2 regions of the Enterobacter sp. RHBSTW-00994 genome follow, and region 1 is predicted to be linked to the other one. Evidence: predicted binding sites of a transcription regulator. Region 1 holds the regulator's gene; the other holds the start of a gene.
The links. Region 1 encodes Fur, which represses iron uptake genes when iron is present. Its sites were predicted from a motif close to ATAATAATGAGAACNACTATCAA; they were not measured.

Region 1 (3,423 bases):
CCTGGGTGAAAGCTGAAGGCCAGCAAGGCTACTTCCTGCAACGTATGACACCAACCTATGCCTCTTCAAACGGTCGTCTGGATATTTGGTGGGATAACCGTTCTGACTTTAACGCCGATGGCGAAAAAGCCGTCTTCTTCGGCGCGATGTATGACCTGAAGAACTGGAACCTCCCGGGTTGGGCAGTGGGTGCATCTTATGCTTACGCCTGGGATGCGAAGCCTGCCGATATGGCCACCCCGGATGCTTACTACGACCCTAACTACCGTCTGAAAGAGTCCTCTTACAGCCTGGATGCGATTTACACACTGCAGGATGGCCGCGCAAAAGGCACGATGTTCAAGCTTCACTTCACTCAGTATGACAACCATTCCGATATCCCGAGCTATGCGGGCGGTTACGGCAACATCTTCCAGGATGAGCGAGACGTGAAATTTATGGTTATCGCGCCGTTCACTATTTTCTGATGAACCCTCCGGCGGGCTGAGTCCCGCCGGAAAGGAGACTGAAATGATGAAAAAAATCGTGCTTATTGCCGTCATGGCTGCCGGGCTTACAGCCTGTGCGCAACCTCAGGCCCCGAAAGAAGATTCTCGCCTGAAAGAGGCTTACAGCGCCTGCATTAATACGGCTGAAGGCTCGCCGGAAAAAATTGAAGCTTGCCAAAGTGGGCTGACTGTGCTGAAGAAAGAGAAAGCACATGAGCAATTCGCGACGCAGGAAAATGTCAGAGTGATGGATTACCAGGCCTGTATTCAGGCGCGTAAAACCGGTAACGATCAGGAAGTGGCAAAACGTTGCGACAAAATCTGGCAGGAAATTCGTAGCAATAACACCAAATAGTAAGCTGTTTGCCACGCCCGGAGACGCTCGTTTACTGTCAATACAGTAAGCAATGCATCTCCGGGCTTTTTTATTGATATTTCAGGCAAAAAAAAGCCAACCGTAAGGTTGGCTCAGAGTACGAAAGCGAGCTTATTTCGCGTCGTGCGCGTGATCGTCTTCACGACAATCGCCTTCTGCACAGTGACCATACAGGTACAGGCTGTGGTTAGTCAGGCGGATGCCATGACGTGCTGCGATTTCACGCTGACGCGCTTCGATGGAATCATCGCTAAACTCAATCACTTTGCCGCAATCGAGGCAAATCAAGTGATCGTGATGATGCTGTTGCGTCAGTTCGAACACGGATTTACCGCCTTCGAAGTTGTGACGGGTGACAATTCCGGCATCATCAAACTGGTTCAGAACACGGTATACGGTCGCCAGCCCAATCTCTTCGCCCATGTCGATCAGACGTTTGTAAAGATCTTCCGCACTGACGTGATGGTTATCCGGTCCTTGCAACACTTCCAGGATTTTCAAACGAGGAAGCGTAACTTTCAGGCCAGCCTTCTTTAATGCGGTATTGTTGTCAGTCATGCGGAATCTGTCCTGTTGCTAAACGATTCACTTCTAAAGAAGAAGTGACAGAAAATGCACTTGGGATAATGCGTCTCATTATAGAACTGCCATGCCTAAATGAAAACTGCAAGTCTCAAGCAAAGTATGCTTATAAAAACGTGGTATCGCCAACAAACTTGTTAGAAAGCGACCCCTTTACCAGACAGTTATTGTACAGGTATGAGCGCAAAAGTTAAAAGTTTGTAGCAATTAATTTAATTGGTACGACCTGATACTGCGACGCAACACAAATGCTGCGCCGCATCAATCATTAAGCGTTAAGGATGTCGTCCAGATTCAGCTCTTCGCGGATCTGTTTCACCCATTTTTCAACACGCTCAGCGGTCAGCTCCGGTTGGCGATCTTCATCAATGGCCAGACCGACAAAGTGATCGTCATCAGCCAGACCTTTAGAGGCCTCAAAGTGGTAACCCGCTGTTGGCCAGTGGCCTACAATCGCCGCGCCGCGTGGTTCAATGATATCGCGAATTGTTCCCAGTGCGTCACAGAAGTACTCTGCGTAATCTTCCTGATCGCCACAGCCGAACAGGGCAACCAGTTTACCGTTGAAGTCAACTTCTTCCAGCGTTGGGAAGAAATCGTCCCAGTCACACTGTGCTTCACCGTAGTACCAGGTTGGAATGCCGAGCAACAGGATGTCATAGCCTTCGAGATCTTCTTTGCTGCTCTTGGCAATGTCATGCACATCGGCAACATCTTTACCGAGCTGTTTTTGAATATTTTTTGCGATATTTTCGGTATTGCCGGTGTCACTGCCGAAAAAAATGCCGATGATTGCCATGAGTAAAATAACCTCTTGAAACTTAATGGTATGGTGGCGCGATTTGTCCACGGATAGGGGCAATAATAGCAGAACTGACAACCCTGCGGGAACTGCTATCGCGCAGGACTGCACTCTGTGCTACATGAAAAGGGTGAGAAAGGGAATTATCCGACTTACACCTTGCTGTGTGATTTTTCGAGTTGCGCGATCAACATCTCTTCAATCAGCTCACTACGGCTGATATTGCGTGCATCAGCAAGTTCGTTAAGTGCATCGACGGCATCAGCATTGAGCTTTAGCTCGACACGCTTAAGCCCACGATTTTTATCGCGTTTAAGCTGATTGCGTTTATTAATACGCAGCTGTTCGTCGCGTGAAAGCGGATTGGTCTTGGGTCGTCCCGGGCGACGCTCATTCGCGAACAGATCTATTGTCGTGCGGTCCGTTTGTTCTTTGGCCATGATTTTGAGACTTCGGGGGAAACACGCCGCCCTGCTAATGCCCAGGCGATAAGCGCGCAATCATACATCACGGAAAACGGCACGCCAACGACTGGAAGCCTGTAGCCTTCCGGTCGCTGTCTTTTTAATCAATTTTCAATGTCAGCGAGATAACGGCGGATAGCGCGAAGTACAGCTTCTGGTTTTTCTGCGTGCACCCAATGCCCAGCTCCGGCAATCACGTGGGCTCGTGTCTGAGGGAACTGCGCCAGAATCGCATCGCGGTACGCTTCAGTAACATACGGTGAATTGCCGCCACGGATAAAGAGAGCAGGGTGTGACCAGGCAGGCACGGGTTCCCAGCCGACAATATGACGGTACTGATCCCACAGCACCGGAACGTTGAAACGCCACTGACCTTCGACGAAAGATTTCAGCAAAAATTGCACAACCCCCTCTTCATCAAGGTGCTCGCGCATAATGGCTGCCGCCTGTTGGCGGGTAGATACACCGGCGTCTGTCACGGCATTAATTGCCGCAAAAATTTCATCATGGCGACGAACGTCGTAATCTACCGGGGCAACATCAATAACAATCAGCCCATTGATACGCTCAGGTGCGAGCGCGGTCAGCGCCATAACGGCTTTGCCGCCCATTGAATGCCCAATCAGCGTGACTTTTTCGAGGTTATTAACGTCAAGTGTCTCCAGCAGATCCTGTGCCATTGCCGTGTAGTTCATGTCCGGCGATCGACCG
Region 2 (3,423 bases), 1.8 Mb from region 1:
GAAAACGAACTCATGGGAACGGTGCGCGAGCGGGCGGAAGACGAAGCGATTAACGTCTTTGCCCGTAACTTACACGACCTGCTCATGGCGGCTCCGGCGGGCCTGCGCGCCACGATGGGCCTTGACCCTGGGCTGCGTACCGGCGTGAAAGTGGCCGTTGTTGATGGTACAGGTAAAGTCGTGGCAACCGACACGATTTATCCTCACACGGGCCAGGCTGCAAAAGCCGCCGTCGTTGTCGCCGCGCTGTGTGAGAAACACAATGTTGAGCTGGTCGCTATTGGCAACGGCACAGCATCCCGTGAAACCGAGCGTTTCTTCCTGGATGTGCAGCAGCAGTTCCCAAAAGTAACAGCACAGAAAGTGATCGTCAGTGAAGCGGGGGCATCCGTGTACTCGGCTTCTGAGCTGGCTGCGCTGGAGTTCCCGGATCTCGACGTGTCACTGCGCGGTGCGGTCTCCATTGCCCGCCGTTTACAGGACCCGCTGGCGGAACTGGTGAAGATCGACCCGAAATCCATCGGTGTGGGCCAGTATCAGCATGACGTCAGCCAGACTCAGCTTGCCCGTAAGCTGGATGCTGTCGTGGAGGACTGCGTAAACGCCGTTGGCGTGGATCTGAACACCGCCTCCGTCCCACTCCTGACACGTGTGGCAGGCTTAACCCGCATGATGGCACAGAACATTGTCTCCTGGCGTGATGAGAACGGTCAGTTCCAGAACCGTCAGCAGTTGTTAAAAGTGAGCCGTCTGGGGCCTAAAGCCTTTGAGCAGTGCGCAGGTTTCTTGCGTATCAACCACGGCGATAACCCACTGGATGCATCAACCGTTCACCCGGAAGCCTACCCGGTGGTCGAGCGCATCCTGGCGGCCACGCAGCAGGCGCTGAACGATCTGATGGGTAACAGCAGCGAATTACGCAATCTGAAAGCCGTTGATTTTACCGATGAGAAATTCGGCGTGCCGACCGTATCTGACATCATCAAAGAGCTGGAAAAACCGGGCCGCGATCCGCGCCCTGAGTTTAAAACGGCGAAGTTTGCCGAAGGTGTCGAAACGATGAACGATCTGCTGCCCGGTATGGTGCTGGAAGGGGCCGTCACTAACGTCACCAACTTTGGTGCGTTTGTCGATATCGGCGTGCATCAGGATGGCCTGGTTCATATTTCTTCCCTTGCCGATAAGTTCGTTGAAGATCCGCATACCGTGGTGAAAGCCGGTGACATCGTGAAGGTGAAAGTACTGGAAGTCGATCTGCAACGTAAGCGTATCGCCCTGACGATGCGTCTGGACGAGCAGCCTGGTGATACCCATGCCCGTCGGGGTAACGGTGGCGCGAACCGAGAACAACAGCGTCCAGCCGCCAAAGCCGCGAAGCCACGTGGACGTGATGCTCAACCAGCGGGCAACAGCGCCATGATGGATGCGCTGGCAGCTGCGATGGGTAAGAAGCGCTAACCCCTCACTCTGCCCCTTTCCCCTATCGGGAGAGGGGCAGATATGCTGTGAGGTGTTCCCCTCGCCTCTTTGTGGTGAGGGTCAGGGTGAGGAAAATTAATTATCTCACCAATCCATAATTAATCTTAATATATGAAACCGATTGCATATCCATATTTAAACCGCAAATTATCACTCCATTAACAAATAAGTCTTCTCCAGCATTCCCTCCAGACCCGTAAATATTGAGCAAGGTCAAACAGGCCGTAAATTAATACCCGAAACAACATCCCGTCACATTTTATATATTGATGATAAAAACCATTCTCATTATCATTGTATTGTTGATTATTTCACCTTTCTTCGTTAAGTAGGCACTATGCAATTCACTCCAGACAGTGCATGGAAAATTACCGGTTTCACCCGCGAGATTAGCCCGGCTTATCGTCAGAAGCTGCTGTCACTGGGCATGCTACCTGGCTCATCGTTCCAGGTCGTGCGCGTTGCGCCGCTGGGTGACCCTATTCATATCGAAACCCGACGCGTCAACCTGGTACTGCGTAAGAAAGACCTCGCATTATTAGAAGTCGAAGCATTATCCCGATAACAGGCCAGCGGTTTCAGTGAGTCTAAAACAATGAAAAAATTAACTATTGGCTTAATTGGCAATCCTAACTCCGGCAAGACAACGCTATTTAACCAATTAACCGGCGCACGTCAGCGCGTAGGAAACTGGGCAGGCGTAACGGTTGAACGCAAAGAAGGTCAATTTGCGACAACCGACCATCAGGTCACTCTCGTTGATCTTCCCGGCACGTATTCATTAACGACCATTTCGTCGCAAACGTCTCTCGATGAGCAAATCGCGTGTCACTACATTCTGAGCGGTGATGCCGACGTCTTAATTAACGTTGTCGATGCCTCCAACCTTGAACGCAACCTCTATCTGACCTTGCAGCTACTGGAACTCGGTATTCCCTGCATCGTGGCGCTTAATATGCTCGACATCGCAGAAAAACAGAAACTGCGTATTGATGTTGATGCCCTGTCTGCGCGTCTGGGTTGCCCGGTTGTTCCCCTGGTTTCCACCCGTGGGCGCGGGATTGATGCGCTGAAGCTGGCTATCGATCGCCACACGAGCAACACCGACGTTGAGCTGGTGCACTATGCGCAACCGTTACTGCGCGAAGCGGAGCTGCTGGCAGATGAGATGGTAAAAAGCATGCCAGCCAAGCAACGGCTCTGGCTGGGTTTGCAGATGCTGGAAGGAGATATCTATAGCCGGGCTTATGCAGGTGATGCGGCCGATAAACTGGACGTTGCCCTGGCCCGCCTTAACGATGAGCTTGATGACCCGGCTCTTCACATTGCGGATGCCCGCTATCAGGGCATTGCCGCTATCTGCGATGTCGTCAGCAACGCTCTCACGGCAGAACCGAGTAAGTTTACCGCTGCCGTAGACAAGATCGTCATTAACCGCTTCCTCGGTCTACCCGTCTTTTTGTTGGTGATGTACCTGATGTTCCTGCTCGCCATTAACATCGGCGGGGCATTGCAGCCGCTGTTCGATGTCGGGTCAGTCGCTATATTTGTGCATGGTATTCAGTGGATAGGTCACACCCTGCACTTCCCGGACTGGCTGACCATCTTCCTGGCCCAGGGTGTTGGCGGCGGTATCAACACCGTTCTGCCGCTGGTTCCACAGATCGGCATGATGTATCTGTTCCTCTCCTTCCTTGAGGATTCCGGCTACATGGCGCGTGCTGCGTTTGTGATGGACAGACTAATGCAAGCGCTGGGTCTGCCCGGTAAATCCTTTGTCCCACTGATTGTCGGTTTCGGTTGCAACGTTCCTTCTGTCATGGGGGCGCGTACGCTGGACGCACCGCGTGAACGCCTGATGACAATTATGATGGCCCCGTTCATGTCCTGCGGTGCGCGTCTGGCGATCTTCGCCGTCTTTGCCGCGGCCTTCTTTGGCCAGCA

Region 2: a site for Fur is predicted at 1,752-1,774, ahead of feoA (ferrous iron transporter A). Genes of this name have one in related genera too.

Annotation. Positions count from the first base shown of each region.
Region 1 covers NZ_CP056199.1:1,327,452-1,330,874, forward strand. The annotation lists gene chiP (chitoporin) at 1-467, shown strand, start outside; gene chiQ (ChiQ/YbfN family lipoprotein) at 514-843, shown strand; gene fur (ferric iron uptake transcriptional regulator) at 976-1,422, opposite strand; gene fldA (flavodoxin FldA) at 1,715-2,245, opposite strand; gene ybfE (LexA regulated protein) at 2,401-2,688, opposite strand; gene ybfF (esterase) at 2,817-3,423, opposite strand, start outside.
Region 2 covers NZ_CP056199.1:4,456,298-4,459,720, forward strand. The annotation lists gene HV346_RS21350 (Tex family protein) at 1-1,458, shown strand, start outside; gene feoA (ferrous iron transporter A) at 1,817-2,044, shown strand; gene feoB (Fe(2+) transporter permease subunit FeoB) at 2,075-3,423, shown strand, end outside.